DNA from 3 places in the Paenibacillus sp. SER-28 genome. Region 3 is predicted to be linked to each of the others. Evidence: predicted binding sites of a transcription regulator. Region 3 holds the regulator's gene; each other region holds the start of a gene.
The links. The regulator LexA, encoded in region 3, represses DNA repair genes until DNA is damaged. The targets are predictions, from matches to a motif close to CGAACATATGTTCG.
Positions count from the first base shown of each region.

Region 1: recA (recombinase RecA) is a predicted target of LexA. The motif match lies at 3,235-3,248, and genes of this name have one in related genera.
Region 2: addB (helicase-exonuclease AddAB subunit AddB) is a predicted target of LexA. The motif match lies at 5,445-5,458, and genes of this name have one in related genera.

Region 1 is NZ_JBRECM010000001.1:1,102,433-1,109,921, reverse strand. Features, by position in the region: gene rny (ribonuclease Y) at 1-784, opposite strand, end outside; gene ACUYLD_RS05310 (regulatory protein RecX) at 1,159-1,908, opposite strand; gene recA (recombinase RecA) at 2,104-3,165, opposite strand; gene ACUYLD_RS05300 (competence/damage-inducible protein A) at 3,408-4,676, opposite strand; gene pgsA (CDP-diacylglycerol--glycerol-3-phosphate 3-phosphatidyltransferase) at 4,772-5,359, opposite strand; gene ACUYLD_RS05290 (YajQ family cyclic di-GMP-binding protein) at 5,570-6,061, opposite strand; gene ACUYLD_RS05285 (hypothetical protein) at 6,206-6,370, opposite strand; gene ACUYLD_RS05280 (helix-turn-helix domain-containing protein) at 6,455-7,489, opposite strand, start outside.
Region 2 is NZ_JBRECM010000009.1:173,898-181,386, reverse strand. Features, by position in the region: gene addA (helicase-exonuclease AddAB subunit AddA) at 1-1,815, opposite strand, end outside; gene addB (helicase-exonuclease AddAB subunit AddB) at 1,812-5,378, opposite strand; gene ACUYLD_RS19690 (class I SAM-dependent rRNA methyltransferase) at 5,614-6,993, opposite strand; gene ACUYLD_RS19685 (Na/Pi cotransporter family protein) at 7,351-7,489, shown strand, end outside.
Region 3 is NZ_JBRECM010000002.1:669,589-677,077, reverse strand. Features, by position in the region: gene ACUYLD_RS08670 (IS3 family transposase) at 1-392, shown strand, start outside; gene ACUYLD_RS08665 (HAD family hydrolase) at 490-1,284, opposite strand; gene ACUYLD_RS08660 (hypothetical protein) at 1,440-1,949, opposite strand; gene ACUYLD_RS08655 (DUF896 domain-containing protein) at 2,070-2,276, opposite strand; gene ACUYLD_RS08650 (LysM peptidoglycan-binding domain-containing protein) at 2,385-2,753, opposite strand; gene lexA (transcriptional repressor LexA) at 2,942-3,568, shown strand; gene ACUYLD_RS08640 (hypothetical protein) at 3,843-4,145, shown strand; gene ACUYLD_RS08635 (hypothetical protein) at 4,379-4,543, shown strand; gene ACUYLD_RS08630 (hypothetical protein) at 4,585-4,725, shown strand; gene ACUYLD_RS08625 (GNAT family N-acetyltransferase) at 4,956-5,495, shown strand; gene tet (Tet(L)/Tet(K)/Tet(45) family tetracycline efflux MFS transporter) at 5,705-7,081, opposite strand; gene ACUYLD_RS08615 (hypothetical protein) at 7,305-7,489, opposite strand, start outside.

The sequences.
Region 1 (7,489 bases), on a different contig from region 3:
TACGCGCAATCTCTCTACGAATCGGATCAAATCCGGACAAAATAACAGCTTCCGGCGTATCATCAATAATGAGGTCGATTCCTGTAAGGGTTTCAAGTGCACGGATATTACGGCCTTCGCGCCCGATAATCCGGCCTTTCATTTCTTCGTTCGGCAATGTGACAACAGAAACCGTCGTTTCTGCTACATGATCTGCCGCACAGCGTTGGATGGCCAGTGTGATGATTTCACGAGACTTTTTGTCCGCTTCTTCTTTGGCCTGCTGTTCAATTTCTTTAATCATCTGAGCTGTTTCATGACGAACTTCCTGCTCTACGTTGGTCAGAATAATACTTCTTGCATCCTCCATCGTCAGATTGGAAATACGTTCCAACTCAGTTACCTGACTCTTGTAAATCAAATCAATTTGCTGCTGGGTTTCATCGATTCGTTTCTCTTTGTTGGCCACTTGTTCTTCTTTGCGTTCCAGCGATTCCAATTTTTTATCCAGCGATTCTTCTTTTTGCAGCAATCTTCGTTCCTGTCGTTGAATTTCATTGCGACGTTCACGAGTTTCTTTTTCAGCTTCGGCACGAATGCGGTGGATTTCATCTTTCGCTTCCAATACCGTTTCCTTCTTCAGCGCTTCTGCCTCTTTTTTCGCGTTCTCCACGATTTGCGCGGCAGCTTCTTCCGCACTGGAGATCTTAGCTTCTGCAATAGATTTGCGAATAAAATAACCAATCCCGAACCCAAAGAATAACGCGGCTACAGCAACGAGAACGAACCAGATCGCAGTCATCATACTGTTCACCTCCCCGTTGGTTCCTCCAAGGCATTCCTTGGGACTTTTTGCAATTGTCACATTTACTTTGATCGTCAAACTAAGACAACGACACAAGGTCGTTTCATTTCATATGCACATGCTTTCACATGTACAATTCCGCCTGGCATAGCGGCATCACTTGTTATTTGGCGATGAGAACTCACCCGTGGATTCCGCTTTTTTGGAAGGAAAAAGGGCGTTCCACAAGTATCGTTTCATATATATTTTATTATTTGACAAATGGCATTGTCAAGGGAATGCAAACATTAGTAGACTACCATGCAGCTTTCCCTGTAATAACTAGCTCATCCTATCCGTTCATACTAGCCAAAGGTTCAGCAGCCGTTTGGCAACTATTCCTCCCACTGCAACAATTCCTCGTCATCTGAAGCAACGTCATGCTCGGCCGCAGTGAGATGATTGACCACTCGGCGTGTCATATCCCCCGAATATCCGCGTCTCATGAGAAAAGGGTAGGTTTTCCTTTTTTTCTCCATTATATCACCACGTATCTGATTCCATTTCTTACGTCCGACCGTCAAAGCGCTCTCCCACTCCTCATTATCGGTGATCTCACCTAACGCTTCGCCAATAGAGGCTTTAGAGATGCCCTTCTGACGAAGTTCTTGCCTAACCCACATCTTACCCTTACGTTGGCTAGTTATGCGCTGCCTTGCCCATTGGCGGGCGTATAAATCATCATCTACGAGTTGTTCCCTTTGCAGTCGAACCATTACTTCGTCAATAACAGACTGATCCAGTTCTTTTTGTAACAAACGTTGGGCAATTTCCTGACGTGTGCGAGGCTTTCGCCCCAAATAGCGAAGCGCAAGTACATAAGCCTGTTGCTTTTCATCTGCCAGAACGATATCTTTCAGTTCTTTTTTATCAAATGACGTTCCTTTGAACATATTGTACTTGATCATTACATCTTCTAATACAGACAGCGAATACGGACCAAAATGAATGATATACCTTCCACGTTTGCGTCCCTGTCCCTGCTCTACCCTAGTAATCATCAATTCCTCATGATCCGGAAAAAGAGAAATCCCTTGTTGCTTATTTGCTTCCGAAGTGTATTCATCTTCATCGTCCAACTGCAATATATTTCCCTCACTTTGAAATTCACGAAAGCAGCCTTTGAACACCTGCTACGCAAAGTTAGATTCCGCTGACAAAGCAGATTTTAGTTGATGCAAAAATGCCCTGCACAACTGTGCAGGGCATCAGAATCATGCTATTCAAACGGACGGTGCCATAACCCTGGCCCCAGTTCACAAACCAGGATTCACCAAGCTTTATTCAAGCTCCAACAATTCCTGTTCTTCCTTCGCTTGCTGTGCCAACTCTTCTTCTGTAGGCGGAGCAACCGTCGTAATCAAATTGCTGGCCACCCGAATTTTTTGTTCGATCGTACTAGCAATATTCGGATTTTCCTTCAAAAATTGTTTAGCATTCTCACGTCCCTGACCAAGGCGCTCACCTTCGTAGGAATACCAGGCTCCGCTCTTGTCGACAATGTCATGCTCCGTACCGATATCGATCAAGCTACCTTCTTTGGAAATACCCTCACCGTACATAATATCCACCTCAGCCTGACGGAAAGGAGGGGCAACTTTGTTCTTCACGACTTTAATACGTGTGCGGTTACCCACAATGTCGTTACCCATTTTCAAACTTTCAATACGACGAACATCCAAACGTACCGTAGAGTAAAACTTCAAGGCACGTCCACCTGGTGTTGTTTCAGGGTTACCGAACATAACACCTACTTTTTCACGTAGCTGGTTAATAAAAATAGCAATGGTTTTCGACTTATTAATAGCTCCAGAAAGCTTACGCAATGCCTGAGACATCAAACGTGCTTGAAGACCAACGTGGGAATCTCCCATTTCGCCTTCAATCTCTGCCTTGGGCACAAGTGCCGCTACGGAGTCAACAACTACAATGTCTACTGCTCCACTACGTACAAGGGCTTCGGCAATCTCAAGCGCCTGCTCTCCTGTATCTGGTTGCGATAGTAACAACTCATCAATATTGACACCCAGCTTGCTTGCATACGACGGATCAAGCGCATGCTCGGCGTCGATAAAGGCGGCTTGTCCGCCTGTTTTTTGCACCTCTGCGATAGCGTGAAGAGCTACTGTCGTTTTACCGGATGATTCCGGTCCGTATATTTCAATAACCCGGCCTCTTGGAAAGCCGCCCGTTCCTAACGCAATATCCAAAGCAATCGAACCACTGGGGATCGTTTCCACTTGCATATGGGTAGACTCACCCAACTTCATAATGGAACCTTTACCAAATTGCTTTTCTATTTGACGGAGCGCCATATCCAGCGCAGCACGACGATCTGACAATAAACTCACATCCTTCATTGTTTGTACTTTAATAATACCTTGTTTTGACACGCTTGCCAAGCATTTTTTCGAACATACATTCGTTTTTTTTATTCGTACAACTCTCTTCTATAATTACACCTGTCTCTTAAAACAAAAAAAGAACCGCTGGCAAAAGGCTTTGCAACGGTTCTTCCGATAAGATGATTATACCATGAATATCTATCTAAAACAACTCTACGAGTCACACTGTACATAGATGTTTAAGAGAGTTTCTCGTTCTCTACCAGCCTGCGCCACAATCTGTACAGGATTGCTTTAACTGATCGCAGTCGGATTGTTTCACGGTTGCCACTCAGTCTCAGTTCATGTACTTCCGTTTCCTTGTCGCGTTCAGCAATGCCAATATACACTAGACCGACTGGCTTCCGTTCGGAATACCCAGGCCCAGCTACACCAGTAACTGAAAGTCCAAAATCGCTATCCATGATCATTCTCGCCTGCTCTGCAAGCACAAGGGCTACTTCCTTACTCACTGCGCCTGGCGCATGGTCCCCTTCCAAATAATCATAAGGCACGTTGAGTAACTTCATCTTCATTTCATTGGAATAGCACACGATGCCACCTTGAAACATAGCAGCACTGCCAGGTATAGAAGTAATTTGTTCCATCAGCATTCCACCTGTACAGCTTTCTGCCGCACTCACAGTGAGTTCGCGTTTGGCCATTAGATCTACGATAACCTTCTCCAGCGCAACATCCTCGCTTGCATACATATACTCCGGAAGACGCTGCTGAATTTCTACTTCCGTAGCTGTCAGCTTAATTAATGCTTCACTTTCCCTGGCCGCCTTGGTGGATATACGGATCGTGACTTCCCCTTCCTTGGCATAAGGAGCAATCGTAGGATCTGTCTGGGATTGGATCAGATCTAACAAATGGGTTTCAAGAGCTGACTCACCGATCCCTGCAAATTTTAGCATTTTCGAATAAATTGGCATTTCCTCACCGCTCAATGCCTGCTGAAGCAACCAAGGTTTCGCATGGTTTGCAAACATGGGTTTGAGTTCCTTAGGCGGTCCAGGCAAAACTACATAAAATTTACCGTCCTGTGCAATCGCGTCGCCCACAGCTAGCCCTGTCTCATTTTCAAGCGGAGTAGCACCTTCAATAGAAAGCGCCTGCCGGCGGTTATTCTCGGTCATTTCTACCCCACGGTTACGGAAAAATTGATCTAGCTTGTCCATTGCAAGACGATCTATGTGCAATTTCCGCCCCAATACAGCCGCTATCGCCTCTTTCGTCAAATCATCCTGAGTCGGCCCCAGACCGCCGGAAAACAAAATAATATCCGCACGCTTCTGAGCAATTCTTATCGCTTCCTGAAGCCGATTTATGTTATCGCCAACCACAGTCTGAAAATATACATCGATTCCAATTGTAGCCAGCTCTTGTGACAAATATTGAGCATTTGTATTCACTATTTGTCCGAGCAATAACTCTGTTCCTACTGCAATTATTTCAGCTTTCATCAATTCTTCCTCCTGTACTGCGAATATTATGGGAATTATATAAAGAAACAGCAATAAGTTTAGTCCCTATTGCTGTTTCCATAAAATTTATCCTGTTAAACTTTGGAGGAGCTCAGCAAATGGATATTTTTCACGAAATAATCAATACCCGAATAAATGGTGATCAACACTGCTGCCCATATCGCTATTAAATCAAACGGTATACCAAGAAAAACAAACGGGAAATTATTAATGAGCAGCGCTACAATAGCAACGATCTGGATGATCGTCTTTAATTTGCCCCAATTGCTTGCAGCAACCACAGACCCATCCAGTAAGGCAATCTGACGCAGCCCCGTAACCGCAAACTCACGGCTAACAATCACAACGACAATCCATGAATCAATTTTCCCCATTTCTACCAAGGAAACCAAAATAGCGGTTACCAAAAGCTTATCAGCAAGGGGGTCCAACAGCTTGCCCAAATTGGTGACCATATTATTTTTACGTGCCAAATATCCGTCAAGACCATCCGTGCTGGCTGCTACAAGGAAAATGATAGCCGCAATCAGCTGATTATACGGCAGCTTGAAAGCTCCGATCTCAATCGGCGGCGGATAAAAATCAAAGTCCACCAGCAAAGCCAGCATCATCACCGGGATAAGGCAAATCCGCGTTATTGTAATTCTGTTGGGTAAATTCACAACACACTCTCCCCTGATTATCGTACTTGATTACAAATGGCAGTTTTCGGATTAAATTCAATCCTATGTAAATCGCTTTCGACGAGCGCTATACACCTGAATTGTCTGCATTTTCGTTACAAGTATAATATGGCGCAAAACGCATGTCAAAATAACCTGCCGCACATCAAGCAACGTTTTTTCCTACAAAATATATGAGGGAAAACGGCTTTATTTCATGTTTGTAAATTGAAGCTCCAATGGCAAATCAGCTTTACGTAGCAATTGAATAATCGCCTGTAAATCATCCCTGTTTTTTCCGGTCACTCGGATTTGATCACCTTGAATCTGACTTTTGACTTTTAGCTTGGAGTCCCGAATAAGAATATTAATTTTCTTGGCATTATCCTGATCAATTCCCTGCTTAAGCGAAAGACGCTGACGCACTGAACCTAGAGAAGCGGGTTCCAATTTGCCATACTCCACATTTTTAAGGGACAGACCTCGTTTGGCCATTTTAGATTGCAAAATATCAATCACCGCATTCAGCTTGTACTCGTCTTCCGATGCAATCGTAAGAGCTTCTTTCTCAAGCTTGAGGCTACTTTTGCTATCCTTGAAATCAAATCGAGTTTCAATTTCACGCTCCGTCTGATGAACCGCATTTGTTAACTCCTGCATATCCATTTTGGAGACGATATCAAATGAATTTTCTGAAGCCATCGTTTCACTTTCCTTTCCACAACAAAGTTCAATATCTAATTATAGGCTAGTCATTTACAAAAATCCAATAATCCGTTGACTAAAAAGGCGTTCTTGCCAGTTTTCCTGACAAAAACGCCTTTATTTCAATTACGGTCAAAATATCTAATTATGGCTTCGTGTTGGAGTTCGGAACATATCCAAAAGTCCAAGCACAATGTGAGCAAGACCAAAGCCCAGTATGCCATAGCCCCATGCATTCGGTGTCAGATAATAGCCCAGTAAACTGACAATGATACCGAGCCCAGTCACAATCCAGCTGACGGTCATAACGTATACACCTCACTTTGCGGAAAATGAAATGACTGCCTTTCCAGGAATTACAGTCATTAGTATTTCCTCACACCAAGGCGTTTATTCACCATCAGTAGTTGTAGAATCTGTACCACTTTGTGCTGAATCCGTACTGCTACCTGTCGTAGAATCTGCAGGTGAACCCGTCACTCCTGCACTCGTTCCGGTCGAAGAAGCTTCTCCTTGCTGGATCAGTACACGTGTAGTCGACTTATTATCTGTTATCGGTTGACCTGCTACGGAAATATCTGTGGCAGAAGACCGTCCTGATTTGATATATAAACCTTCCGGACCAATATCGAAAGACATGGCATCTCCACTTTTAGTCATACCGTAGCTCAGCTTTTCTCCACGGGAATTTTGTCCCTTGTACACTTCAAGCCAGCTTTCACCCGTAGCTTTAATATCAACCTTGGCTGTGGCTCCCGTTGCACTGGAAACTTTGAAAATCGTCGTCTTGCCTTGCTTGCCGTCCTGTGCCACAGTTACACCTTGTTGTGGTGTAGTCGTATCCGGCTGCTGTCCAGTATCTGGAGTAGTAGCATCCGTATTCCCCGTACCATCTGGCTGAGTTTGTCCGGTTTGCCCCGCATCAGGAGTCTTCCCACCAGCACCATTTGGAGCCGTCGTTTGACCATTGTTCGGCTGTGTCGTAGTGGTATCAGGAGTAGACGTGCTTGGCGTTGTACTTGGTGTTGTAATCGGCGTTGTGTTTTCTGCTGTTTTTGGAGTTGAATGGTTGTTGCTCACCCAATAAGCATAAATAACCCCAACAATGAGAACTAGAAAAAGCCACATTAACGCTGTAGGCAACCATTTAAGATTACCAATCGTGGCGGGACGGCTGGAGCGTTTCTGTGTAACAGGCTCCATGACTGCTTCCGGCTCAGGTTCAGGCACATTGCTTTGATGCCCTTCCAGAATCTCATCAGGGTTCAACCCGACCGTTTCAGCGTATGTTTTAATAAAAGCTCTGACATAAAAGCTTCCCGGCAGCACTTTGTAATCGCCCGTCTCAATGGCTTCCAGATAACGTTTGCGTATCTTCGTCATTTCCTGAACATCGTCAAGGCTCAATCCTTTTTGCAGCCGGGC
Region 2 (7,489 bases), on a different contig from region 3:
CAACAGTGGTTGTCCAGTGTCTCCGGTCAGTTCTTTAATCCGTTGCGCGATCGCACGAGCCTCTAACTGTGCCGTTTCTAGCTCCGCAAGCTCAGCCAGCTCACTTTCCTGTAGAGCAGATTCGTCCCCCGTTTCGGACAGCTCCGAAGCCTCGGAAAGACCCTGTCCACCCTTATCAACTAAGAGCAACTCAGGTGCGTATACAGATGCGGTGTCTTGATCCGACGGGTCGGGATAGGATGCGCCGTGTACCAGCCAGGCTCGTTCATCGTACTCAATTTCCGCCACATCCACACTCATAATCTGGCGGAACACCAAATTGACCGCATCGACAACTTCCTCCCGACTGCGGAAATTACGCGCCAGATCAATTAAAAATCCATCTTCCTGCTCCTGCATGCCGTACCGTTGATACTTATTCAAAAACAGACCCGGCTCCGCCAGCCGAAACCGATAAATACTCTGTTTCACGTCGCCCACCATAAAACGGTTACCCGGTTCCTCCCGTGATACTAGCCTAACGATATCTTCCTGTACGGTATTCGTATCCTGATACTCATCTAACAGCACCTCGTCGAATTGCGCCTTGTATTCGAGCGCAGCGTCGGAAGGTAGTAGCTTGTAAGGAGTAGAATCCGGATGTCGTAATATTTTCAGACAATAATGTTCCAAATCCCCGAAGTCCACCAACCCTTTTGACTGCTTGTGCTGTTGAAATCGTTCCCCGAATACAATCACGGTTTCTACCAATTCGTCCATCAGCGGAGCCGCGGCGTGCAGCTCCTCCCAATAAGCTTCTGCTCTCCTGCCAAACAGGGAAGCCTTCATATCTGTAATCATTTTTTTGGCTGCTTCGCGCAGCGTCTTAACCCGTTCCTGCAATGCAGGCTCAGTCTGATCTTTTTTGACTGGCTTGAGCTTACCGAAAGCAGCTGCCTGAAAATGATCATATAGAGATGCCCACGGCTTTGTCTCCAGCTCTTGCAGTAATCCCTTCACCATCGCCGCATCCTCTTGCAGTGTCACGGCATAAGGTGCAGGACCGCCGGGCTGCATAGCTGTTTCATGCGCCTGTTCCAGCAAGCTCGCCGCTCCGCGCAATGAAAGTGCAGCATCCGCCAAAATGCTGCGAACCCAGGGTGTATCTCCCAAAGCAGCTACATCCTGTACACGAAATGCTGCCGCTGTCTCCCGCAGCCAATGTTCTGGCCAAGGATGACTTTGAGAAAAATCATACAACCGCTGAACAAGCACGTACATTGCATCATCGGTGCGTTCTCCACTAAACCAGTCGACCAGTCTGCGGAATGTACTACCTTCATCATGAGCCTCATATTTCTCCTCAAACAGTTCTTCTAGAAGCTCCTGACGCAACAATTCTGTCTCATGCTCATTCATAATCCGAAAACCAGGATCAAGAGGAATGGCCTGATAATGCCTGCGGATGACCTCCATACAAAATGAGTGAAGCGTTGTAATCGAGGCCCGATTCAGCAACGACAGCTGGCGGCGTACATGCTCACTTTCCGGTTCCTGTTCCAACACACGTTCCAACGCTTCGCGTATCCGTTGACGCATTTCGGCGGCTGCAGCCTTCGTAAAGGTTGCTACCAGCAACCGATCCACGCTGAAGCCAAGCTGGGGATCGACAATTTTACGAATAATACGCTCTACGAGCACCGCTGTTTTGCCTGACCCTGCCGCTGCCGCGACCAGCATGTTGTTACCCGATTCCGAAATGGCACGCCACTGGTCATCGCTCCACATACTGCCTTCCGGCTTCGGCATGTCTTTAGTGTTTGACGTGCCTATCATTGGTCCATTCCTCCTTTCCCTTCCTGTGTATGACCCAACAGATTCCAGATTTGATCCTTACCGGGTTTACCCCATTGATTGTAGCCACTGCCCTCCAGACTGTCGTCAAATTGACAAACAGGCTTAAAAGAACAGAAGGTACAAGCCGTCTCTTGCTGGATTCGATAAGGTTCAATGGCCACATCGCCCTCTGTCATCCGTGTGCCAATCGTCCGAATATTATTACGCACCGAGGCTAACAAGCTGTCCCACTGTTCCGGCGAAGCAACCGAAGCACTGCTATAAAAACTGCCGTCTGCTTTCACCGCAACAGGTAAAATAGAGGAATATCCTTTGTCCAATGCTGTATCCATTTGTCCAACTACATCCCGATCCGCAAGCAATAATCCCTTCATCTTAAAACGTTTCAAAAGCTCCTGACGAGCCTGTTCTGCGCTAAGACCGTTAGGCGACTGCAACATCGGATTGTGGACGTGAAAATACAGGGTACCCGCTGGATAAGCTGTCTCGCCCAACCATTCCTCCGCCGCATTCAGCAGCACATCCAGGTAGGTGAGCATTTGCAAGGACAGGCCATAGTACACTTCATGCAGCTTGAGATCCTTTTGGCTAGATTTGTAATCGATGACACGCAAAAGTAACCCCTTTTCTCCCTCTGCCACATCTACACGGTCAATCCGTCCGACAATTTCCATCACAACGCCGTTATCTAACCGGAAGCTTAACGGAGGAAGCTGCTGACCCGGTCCAAAGTCCAACTCCAGCCCAATCGGCTCAAAACTACCTCTTCGCGCATGTTCACCTAAAATCAACGAAGCACGGCTCACGATGTCTTTCAATTTGCGCAAAATGTAGCCATACCGCTTGGAGCTCATTAAAATCTCGCCTTGCAGACGAGGAGCCAAACGCTCCACTGTACTTTCCGCCTCTTGTCGGCATTCCTCGGTGCTGAGACTGCCCCAGCTGACATTGCGTTTACGCAGATTGATCGCCATCTCTCCAAGCGCTGCATGGAATAATTGTCCGATATCCGGGGCCTTCAGGCGATACATTTGACGTTCCTTCAAACGAAGACCGTGAGAGGCAAAGTGCGAAAATGGACATGCCACAAAACGTTCCATACGAGATACGCTGGTACGCAGCTTGCTACCGTACAGACGGCGGCTTGTTTCCTTCTGCATTTCGGCATGGTTCTCATAAAAAAGTGAGGTCAACAGCTGACGCAGCTTGTCCTTCTCACGCCCTTGCTGGCTTGCATACCAGTTATATACCTCCCACCAAGGAGATAAAATGTCACCGCCACGTCGCCAATGCCGTAATTGCGCAGTGAGCTGCGGCAAAGCCTCGGACGGATGAGAAGCATACTCCCATTGCGTCGTCCAAGCATCCCCAGGCAAAGGGTATCCAGCCAACGGACGTTCGTCCAGACTAGGAAACAGGTGCCGCATATGTCGTACTAACTCAGACGGCAACAATGACTTGCCTTCTTCATCAGTCACTGCATAGCTCATCCACAGGCTTTTACTGGCTGAGGTAAGGGCCGTATAAGCGAGAAAACGTTCGTCCAACAGACGTCTTGTCATATCCGGCGCCAGCTCTACGCCTCGTTCGTTTAATGCCGTACGCTCCTGCTCATTCAGCACACCGTCCTCATGGAACACAGCCGGCATCACACCTTCGTTCATACCTAGCACAAAGGCATGTTGAATACCGGATACACGCGTACGGTCCGTGTTTCCGACCAGAACCTGATCCAGAGCCGGCGGAACAAGTCCCATACGGAACTCGGCCAATCCCGTTTCCAGCACACCCGCAAACAAAGAGGTATCCAGCCTCTCATCACCCATCATTTCGACGATTTGATCCAGTAGTTCAAGCACTGCATCCCATACCTGACGATGCTCCTTCGCCTGCTCAGGTTTTCCTGCTTCCTCTGCCTGATGAATGAAGGCGTCCAGCTTGTGGCCGATTTCTGCATCCTCCAGTAACAGATATACCGCTTCACACTTCTCAAGTGCAGTTCGTGCCTTGCCCACACGTTTCTCAAACGCACGTAAAGGCGTCACGATCACATCCCGGCACAGCTCCATCAAATCCAACGTTTCATCCCGCCTACGGTTCCGTTCCTGCTCCTCCAGCTCCAATGACAAGCTGGGCACAGCCTGCCACGGCCGACCATCTGTCCAACGGCTGCCTTGTATTCCGCAGGCCAGAACATAGTTTTCCAAACGGTCCATCTCCTCGCGGCTCACCCGACCGTCCAGCGGCAGTAGAAGGTCTGTTTTGACCGCACGGAATACATCCTCATACCGCCAGCGCCGCTGCACGATATCCAGCGAAGCCCGAATCAATTCCACCAAAGGATGATGTAATACACTTCTTCGCTGATCCAGAAATACTGGAACCTCATACTGTTTGAATATCGGTTCCACCCATGGCTCATAATCTTCAATATGACGTACAAACAGAGCCATCTCCCGGTAACGCGCGCCTTCAACTCGGGCCAGACGGCGCATTTCGCGTACAGCCCCTTCCAGCTCTGCACGGCGATTAGCCGCAGTGTACAGTTTTATGCCCTCCGGCTGTTCTTCTGTCCACTGCTCTCGTAGCTGCTGCAGCCGCATCCGTTGTTCCTGATTCCGCAACCCTGTACGATGTTCAAAGTTAGCCTCCAAATACGCCAACGCCGGACGCTCCTTAAATCTCGGCAACGGATCAGGGCGCAGTAATTGTGTCTGCGTCTCTATCATCAGCTCGTCTGCCATTCCTTTGAGCTTTACATACGTAGCCGCCGAAGGATGAAACAAATCCAACTCATGCGGAAGCTGTCCGCTCTCGTAGCTACGGTTGCAAGTCAGCGCCACCGTCAACGAAGAGGCATGCAGCATAAGTTGCTCCACCACCTTGTATTCATGTGGTGTAAACCTACGGTAGCCATCCATCCAAATGTCTGCTCCACGCACAAGGGAAGACTCCGCAATCTGTTCTGCCAGCATACGCAGCGTATCTTCACCGTCTATATATTTAAGCGTCAGCTCTCGTTCAAAATCCTCGTAGATTAGACTGATATCTTTGAGCTTGCCGCGCAAAATCGGAGTTGACTCTCCCACAGCGTTCATTCGCTCCAGTTGCTCGGGTACAGACCGAGTATCATTTCCATACTGCTTTAGCTCCGTAAACAATGTATTCAACCGATCCACAAAGCCGAGCTGGTCTCCCGAATCCTTAAACAAGCTCAGTTCATCCTTGCGACGACGAATAATTTTATATAAAAGCATCTTCTTGCCTTCTTCCGTTACAGGCACCAGTGCAGAACCCCCGGTTTCCTGCATAACTAAATAGGCAAGACGATGAAATCCCATCACTTGGGCGCGCACCGACCCCTGAATACCGTTTCCGGCTTCTGTAAGTAACGCATGCTCAGAAGCAAATGACGATTGCTCCGGCACAAGTAACAGCATAGGCTTACCTAGCGGCTCCTCGCGTAACATAGACGTCATTTCATTGCGGATTAACGTACTTTTACCACTACCAGAGCGGCCAATCAACAAGCGGACCGACATGATGCGGCCTCCTTTCCAACGAACAACATTCTATTAAACAGTATAGCATATCAGGCAAGGGAGAAAAGAACGTACGTTTGCCATGTTGTAGCAATTCATCCTCCCCCTAAAAATAAATCAGTCCCGCAGGTTGGCTTGGTGCATGCCTTCTCTACAGGACTGATTTATACCTAAAATGAGTCTATTTTACCTATTTAATCACCAAAAAGGCGATTGACTTTGACTTTGTTGAAACCTAAAGCTGTGTCCGGCTGCGCACCTCAAAGATGGCGAATTTCAAGTAATGGCCTTCCTCCACACCCAAAATTTGAGGATGATCCTTACCAGCCGCTCTCCAGTCTACCAGACGAAGGATTTTGCCGGCATCTGCCGCCGCTTCCTTAATAGTGTCCAAGAACAGCTCTGGCCGCATATGGAACGAACAGCTCGCTGTCACCAGATAGCCGCCCTCATTGACAAGCTTCATCCCATGCAGGTTGATATCTTTATATCCACGTGTAGCTCCTTTGACAGCGTTCTTCGTTTTGGCAAAGGCTGGCGGATCGAGAATGACCACATCAAAGGTGCGTCCGCCACCTGCTGTCAGCGGCTTGGATGTATCTCCTTTGCCCCCGGCTCGTGCATTGCGTTCCTCTACACCTTTCACTTGATTGCGCAAATATTGAAAAGCATCGTCGACGACAAACTCGACGCGTTCCTCAAAACCGTTCAGCTTGACATTATCCCGCGCACTTTCAATCGCATGCTCAGAAATATCAAGACAAGTTACTTTTTTAGCACCATGTTTACATGCATTGAGCGTAAAGCTTCCCGTATGTGAAAAACATTCCAATACGGTTGCGCCGTCCCAGAATGGAAATCCAACAACCTTACCGCTTTTATTCACTGGCTTCATGACCGTTGTGCCAGCGTCCCCTGAGTCTGTAGCAACTTCTTGTAGCGTAATTCCACTACGTGCTCCCCAACCTGTCATCAACGGTGCTATGGCCGCTCTATTTTCACGCTGGTCAAAAAAATAACCCGTCTTCTGGCCCTCTACGATATCAACCTTGATGTGCAGCCCATTTTCCGTCACCACCACATGACGCGGGCAATCACCGTACAAAGGACCCTTTGTTTGTTCCAATCCTTCCAGCTCACGGATGGATACATCACTGCGCTCATATATACCAACAGGACCCACTACTTCAACGAGCGCATCCCTGATTTCTTCCCTGCGCCGATCCATGCCAAGCGTTAACAACTGCACGACCAACACATCACCAAATCGATCTACAATCAGTCCAGGCAAAAAATCAGCCTCGCCGTACACCAACCGATAAGCGTCTCCCCCGGTCACAAAACGTTCGCGGTGCTCCAGACATTTGCGAAAGCGTTGGGCAAAAAAGTTTTGATCCATTGCTTCCAGCGGCTCATAGGACATCACACGTACTGTAATTTGTGAAGCCGGATTATAGTAACCTGTCGCCAAATAACGCCCCTGATGGTTAACGATGCTGACCAAATCGCCTGCCTCTGGGTCACCCTCAATCTTGGCTATTTCGTTTTTAAACACCCAAGGGTGTGCGTGCTCCAGCCTTTTTTTACGGCTGCGTTCTAATATTACTGAAGGCAAAATCCTTCACTCCCATTCTTGAATTACTCAAAGTGTTAAAACGTTGTTCGATAGGGGCGCGGCTCCGCGGATCATTTGATCTTACGATCGCTGTTGCAACGGGATTCTTGGAATTAGGTAACACATTTAAAGGTAAGAATCCCGTTGCAAAGGCGAACGCTGGCGCTTCTCCAGATTCAAATGAACCGCTCCGCTACTGCCCGCCTGTATATCGACGTCACGCTTTTAAAGCTTGTGAAGATACTACAAAAATTATCGTTCTATAAAAAAACAGCTCGGCCATGCTTGTCATGGCTGTCCCCGACAGATCATAGGCTGTTACATAAGTATTTTCACCTAGAAAAGGGGGCTATGCCCGTGTTTATACATGTTATACTCCCGTTGTGCGGTGGGCTGTTTATTTTTTTGGGCGGGATGAAGCTGATGGAAGCAGCCCTCCGGCATTTGGCCGGCCCCTTCCTCACCCGCTGGTTGAACCACGCCACCGTTTCCCCTT
Region 3 (7,489 bases):
AAATTATCGCGTACCAGATGAGCCATAGAAATGATAACGAACTGGTTTTACAGACGTTTCGACAAGCCTTTAAACAGCAAAAAGACGTGACTGGCCTCATCGTTCACAGCGACCAGGGATTCCAGTACACGTCCCATGCGTACCATGACATGCTGCCAAAGGTTGGCGCCCGAATCAGCATGTCTCGCCGAGGCAATTGTTATGATAATGCCTCGATGGAGAGCTTCTTCTCGCATCTCAAAACGGAAGGGCTCTACCCCTATGATATCCGAAATATGGACGAGGCACAAAGGAGAATAAAAGAATATATCCAATTTTACAACCAATGTCGACCACAACGAAAGTTAAATAAGCTGCCTCCGAAAGAGTATCGGAAGCAGCTTATAGCCTAGGGTCTTTTTTTAGTGTCTATAAAATGGGGTCTTGACCACTGTAACAATCGAGCGAAGGGAGTTTTTTTAATACTCGTTTCTAAAGACTATGGATTTCTTACTTTAACGATTGAATAATTCCGTCCAATTCAGACAGATGCTTGATTTCGAACTTCGGCTTGATCTCTGTGGTATTGGTTTTAGCGTTCCGGTTCACCCACACCGAGTGTACACCTGCTGCCAATGCTCCTTGAATATCAGTCGTCAGCTTATCTCCTACCATTAAAGCATGTTCAGGCTCAATACCAAGAAGCCCCAAAGCATGCTGAAATATAGACGGATCAGGCTTGCCTCGACCAAAAGAACCTGAAATGACAACATGATCAAAAAAAGGAGCTAATTGAGGAACTCCATCCAGTTTCTCCTGTTGTAGATCAGGGGAGCCATTTGTCAGCAATAACAGTTTGTAATGTCCCTTCAATTGTTCTAGAATCTCGAACGTTTCTTCATATACATGTGGACGCGCGCGTCTTTCCGAAGCAAATTGGGTAGCCAGCTTTTCCGCCAACTTCTCATTATCTATCCCTAGTTGCTGGAGTCCTCTGCGCCATGATTCCTTTCGATAAACAGGGGCCAACTGTTCCAATTGGCGGAATTCAGGTTGCTCACCTGCTGTAAAATTCGCCCACAATCCTTCAAACGGGTTAATGCCGATCATTTGAGTAAAACTAAAGGTTTCATAGGATTCATACAAAGCGCGTGCTTCCTTACGTACCGCTTCCTCCAGAGTTTTCGGATCAACGCCTGCTTCACGGGAGCCTGTTTGGCACGCTGCATCAAATGCCTCTTCTACACTACGTTCATCCCATAAAAGGGTATCATCAAGATCAAACATTACCGCCTGAATCGTCATCTGAATTATCCACTCTCTTTCCACAGTATATGTACACCTATTTGCTCGGTTAAGCATTTGAATCGTTATGTGTGCCCATATTAAGCAAGCGGCCGCAGCATGTTATATGAAATAACATCATACGGCCTTTGTTAAAGAGCTACAGGCTAAATCAGTTATTTCTTGTCCACCTGTATCTGATTGGATAGCGCAAACTTCTCAAGTCGCTCTGCAATGGCATCCGTGTCATAGCGACCTAATGATTTTGTGAAAATAAAATTACCGCCCTTACCTTTTCTTTCAACGGTTACGTAACCCTTTTCAATCTTGATGGCTTTCATGTCCCCAGCCGTCATTGGACGTTCTCTACCACCTTTCAGCATGTAGAGAGTATCCTTTCCCACTTTCAGATAAGGACGACGGATGAAAAAGATAACAGCCAGCATCAAGTACAGGCCGAATACAAGCCAATCCATCCCTCGCATGCCAGTCTTAGTCAAAAAGTAACTCATAAGCATGTACAATACAGAAAGACCAGCCAGCATAATTGGCACAGTAATGTTACGGCCACGGAAAATATCCATTGCAGAACCTGCGCCGTTAATGGTTTGAATGCCTTGCTTTTTGCGCGATTTATTTAAATGCGCTGTGTTTTTGCGTACTTTTCTTTCAAATGATCGGGCCATCTCTCAATTCCTTCCCAGATATATTACAATAAAACAATTGCCTCAAAGCTGATCTATATAGATACCGAGAACGGTACCTAAAACAAAAGGCAAATTGCAGGCTTGGGCGCTTTAACAACATTAATGCTTCAGCCCGTCATTTCCCTTCGATGTATCATCGTCCACAAATTCAATCGTTTCAAGCTGCTGCCGAAAATTACGGCGAATGTTATCTAAATAAATTTCCCGAAGATTGGCGCGCTCTGTGGCTTCCTCTTCCGTCAAACCCTCGGATTTTGCTTTGCGCGCTAATTCATTGATGCGCTGTACCAAGCTGTCTATATCCAAATTGTGTCCCCTCCATAAAAGCAAAGATATAATACACTTTGACATGTAGAAAAGAGCTTGTCAAGGCTCCCGCATTACGCTCCCTGACAAGCTCTAATAGTCTATAGGTCAGAAGTTAGGAAGCTTGAGTACCTGACCTACCTGTACTCCCCGATCCTCTAAACCGTTAATCCGCACAATTCCTTCTATATATACCCGTGTATCCATTCGTTCCGGTTTATGATTTGCGGCAATCTCCCACAACGTATCTCCAGGTTGTACGGTCAGTTTAGTCACTTCTTCCTTGGAAGCTGAAGGTGCCGCGAAAACCGTAAGTACACCTGCCCCTGCAATCCAAGCAACAATCACTAAAATAAGAAGCTTAAATAAAAGAGTATTAGTAATAATTTGCATAAAACGCGCTCTACCCTCTTTTCGGGTCTCCTGCAAATTTTCTGAATTCATCGGAAAAATACTTTGATAAGTGCTATATTTCATCATTGGCTGCGACCTCCAAACATTTGTTCTTATGTTTTCACAATATAACACGAACATTTGTTTTGTTCAATAGAAAAGAGAACAAAAGTTCGCGATTATTTTTAGGGATTATTTAGAACTTATGTTTGTACGAACGGAGGTTCTATGCTATAATTTTCCCAAACGTTACTAAATGGGGTTGATACGGTATGTCTAAGATTTCGAGCCGCCAGCAGGCCATTCTTGAATTTATCCGCAATGAAGTGCGTCTAAAGGGATACCCCCCTTCTGTACGCGAAATAGGCGAGGCTGTCGGATTGGCCTCCAGTTCTACGGTTCACGGTCATTTGGATCGTTTAGAGAAAAAAGGACTCATTCGACGCGATCCTACAAAACCACGGGCTATTGAGTTACTCGGTCAAGACGAATCGGATAACAGCAACTTGATTAATTACTCCATTAGTCGTGTCCCCGTCGTCGGCAAAGTAACTGCTGGCCTTCCTATTACGGCGACAGAAAATATTGAAGATTACTTTCCTCTTCCCCAACACTTTGTTGGTGAGGATAAAATATTCATGTTATCTGTTGTAGGCGAAAGCATGATTGAGGCTGGGATTGCTAACGGAGACTATGTAATCGTACGTCAGCAGCAGACCGCTGATAATGGCGATATTGTTGTAGCTATGACAGATGAAGACGAAGCTACAGTTAAAACCTTCTACAAAGAAAAAGATCATATCCGGCTTCAACCTGAAAACCCAGCCTTTGAACCGCTTCGCCTGACACACGTCAGCATTTTGGGCAAGGTTGTAGGACTCTTCCGGGACTTCCACTGATTTCTCGTTCTTTCTTCCCCGTTATTCTAACCACTAATACAAAACCGGCTGCCTAGGGCAAGCCGGTTTTGTATTGTTATTATGTATCTCACAACTATTTTTTCATTTCAGCAATCTATTCCTATAGTTTCTACTATAAAATCAGCCTCCTCATCTCAAATAATCACCCACTGATCTTGAGCAGCTATACTGTTATGGGCAAAACTAATAGATCTTTCTTTGTTTTAGATAAATATGGCATATTAATTACTCATAGCTCTGTAGGAGGAATTAAATGAGAAAAATTATAATTTCAGCGTTTGTTGTGATATTTATCGCCATAAGCTGTGTAATACCAACAATGGATCATTTATATGCAAAAGAGAAATCACACATAACAACCTACGATCGTATTCAGTACATACAAATACTTATCCATTTCAGGTATTTAGAAAAGCAACTCGAAGCTGTAATTTCCGAAAGAAATAATTACCCAGAAAACAGCCAAGAATATAAACTGCTCTCTGAACAACTGAATCATATTCTTGCTCAAGAGGCGTACTACGAGAAAAAACTTAACACTCTTAATAGTAAATAATTTTCATACTAAACTGCATATTATTTATCTACACTATTAGACTCATGCCGACCTGCCTGTAACATTCTCCTGCAACGTAAAGTTGAAATGGCGAAGACAGGTTCGCATGAGTTTTTTGTTAACCATTAGTAATATAGGTACCAGCTTCTTTTTGCTTTTAATAGATTTATGCTGATACATTACTATCACAATTGACATAGTATATAGCAGACCTAAGCAAAGGAGATATGCAGATGATCAGAAATAGAGTTAAAACGTATAAGCATCGCATCGGGAAAAACAGATATCTGGTCGTTAAAGTCTTTCAAGCCGCAGCTGCTAAAACAGGAAGCGGAAATGCACTAGCAACCAATGCCTTGAATATCAAAATTTCCAAGCGTAAGCATAAACACCACTAAGATTCATCCGTACCTTCATTTCCTTGAAGGGAGGTGATCATATGAGCAGAAGACATTGCAGACGTGATTTGAGAAGAAGAAGATCAAACATCCGTTCGAATCAAAGAGCCGTTGCGCGTGCAAGAGGTAACGCACTGGCTGTTAATCTGTTTAGCGTGAATGATAGACAACGCAGACGTTAATAATCGTTTTCAAGCAAAAGCAGGAAGGATTCTTCCTGCTTTTTTTGTGTTAAACGGTACACCTAACTACTGCTATGAATCGTTGAAGCAAGCGGACGAGATCGTAGAATATCAGACATAGTTGAACAGTCGCTACAATTTTGCTCTTTTTATAAATCTAACAGACAGGAAAAGGTGGTTCTCTTTTAGAATAGTGTGCATAGAGAAATTAAACCAGGAGGAGACAAGCCATGATAATTAAAATGTCACTTTCGAATATGGGAGATTTTAAGAAGTCAAATGAGAATAACGGCTTTATTGTGTCAGGAAGGATTATACCTAAATACGAGAACGATAATTGGACATATATAGAAGAAAGTTTCCCCGAACCATATTTTAAACAGTATGAGGATGATGACGTTGACATCAGTTATATTGATGAACAAGGAAAATCTATTTTTTTATATTATGATGAGAACGACTGTGTTGGGCAAATTAAACTTTGTACTAATTGGAATCGCTTTGCTCTAATTGAGGATATTGCCGTCGCTAAAGACTGGAGACACAAGGGAATCGGAGCAGCCTTATTGAGTAAAGCAACCGAGTGGGCTAAGCAGAATAACCTTGTTGGTCTTATGCTTGAAACACAGGATGTGAATGTTTTAGCTTGTCGATTCTATGCTAAAAATAACTTTGTTATCGGCGGAGTTGATACTATGCTATATTCTAATTTTTCCACAGCCCATGAAAAAGCGATTTTTTGGTATTATAAGTTTAAGCATTCAAATTAGCCTATCCTTCTGTAACAAGGCTGAATTTGAAATAATACCATCTTGTACGCACACTTTGCGTTGCCATCTCTAGTAAAATCAAACTGATCAGCAAACAAAGCTCTGCCAACCAATTAAGGTTAGCAGAGCTTTTGATTTATTTAGAGTATCCACTTACTTCAAACGTGAGGATGCGATCATTTTCAGCATGTAATCCTTTTCTGCTCTTATCAGGAATCTGAAACTGAACGTCTATATACAATAACAGTTAAAATCCCGCTAATTATAATGACCACTGTAAAAATCAATAACATATTGCTATATAAATAAGCAGCTGGAAAATTAAAGATTGGTATAAATTTTTGATGAATAAAACGTATTGACAATAAGCCTCCTACAACTGAAATCCCTGTTCCTTCTGATAAAAAGCTTATAAAATTAAGCAAGCTCATTCCTGCGCCAGCTTCTTCTTGTCTTAAACTACTTGAAACAATAGTGGATATTACTGTTTTAATAAAAGAAAGACCACCGAAAACAAAGACTATAATAATAGACATCAGCCAAGGTGTCATTTCAATAAAGAAAGCTGCTATCAAAAAGCTGACGGCAAGAAATGCAACGCCGACTGCTAGCACATGTAAGGAACCTTTCTTATCAACAAGTGCTCCTCCAAGGAAACCAAAGAAAATAACACTCATCGTTCCAGGAAAAATAATTCCACTGCCAATCATTGCGGTACTTAAGTGATGAACGTCTTTCATCATATAAGGGACCATAGAAACAAATCCAGCTACGGTACCAAACATAAGTCCGCCACAAAGGATTCCTATCATAAATGCAGTATTTTTCCCCAATGAAGGATCAACAAAAGGATTGGTTACTTGTCTGATATGCTTTAAAAAGATCAAGAAAAAAAGAATACTTATCACCAGAAAAGAAATTCTGTAAGACGTTGTATACAACATAAACATTACAATGCCTAGAGATATAAGCACGATTCCTGCAATGTCAAGTGAACCCTTTGATATGACTTCCTTTTTCAATAATTTTATCAGGAAGGGAACAGTGACAAACGTTAGAACAGGAAGAAGCAGTAAATGAGACCAATGAATATAATGAGCAATCATCCCACCAATAGCCGGTCCTATCCCTTCACCCATTGCTACGATAGACCCGATGAGGCCATATGCCTTGCCCCTGTTTTCTTTTGGGATATAGCGAGCAACTACGACCATCACAAGTGAAGGAAATGCAGCTGCACCAATCCCTTGTATAAATCGCCCCAAGATAAGTGTTGGATAAAAAGTATGTCCCATAAATCCAATTAATGATCCTATGCAATTTACTATGATTCCAAACAGAAGCAACCTTTTAATACCTAACTGATCAGATAGCTTTCCGTATACAGCGGTTCCTATAGAAAAACTTAGCATAAAGGCAATATTTACCCAATTTGTAACGGCTGGTGTTTTATTGAATTCATCAGCAATATCAGGTAAAGAGATATTAAGAACCATTTCATTTAACACACTAAAAAACGAAAGAACACAAAGCCACATTAAAATTTGGTTATGGCGTAAAACAGACTGTGAATAAGGGGTTTTCACTTTTGACCCTCCAGAAATGAGGGTTAACGTAGTTTATAGGGTCAAAAATATAACATTCGGATACGTTCAGTTTTCCGCAGTATAATAGGAAGGAAAAAATTTTATTCCGATATCTTAGGGTCTGTTATGGTTCAAATATGGTCAAAATATGGTCAAAAGCCACATGTTCTTTCTTGTCTTGGTCCTGGGGAATTCCAGGGCCTTTTTGCTCTAACTTCAGTTCTTAATCTTCATCAAATTCAAAATGATGATATTTGATTTTATTTACTACATACTCGACAGTTCTTAAAATGTATTGACCTTCTGCATAACATAAAAGTTCCCAGCCATCAATTGATAACTCATCTAAAACATATAGAAGATCCAATTCTCCGTATTCCTGTATAACATCCTCAGACTTAAATCTCC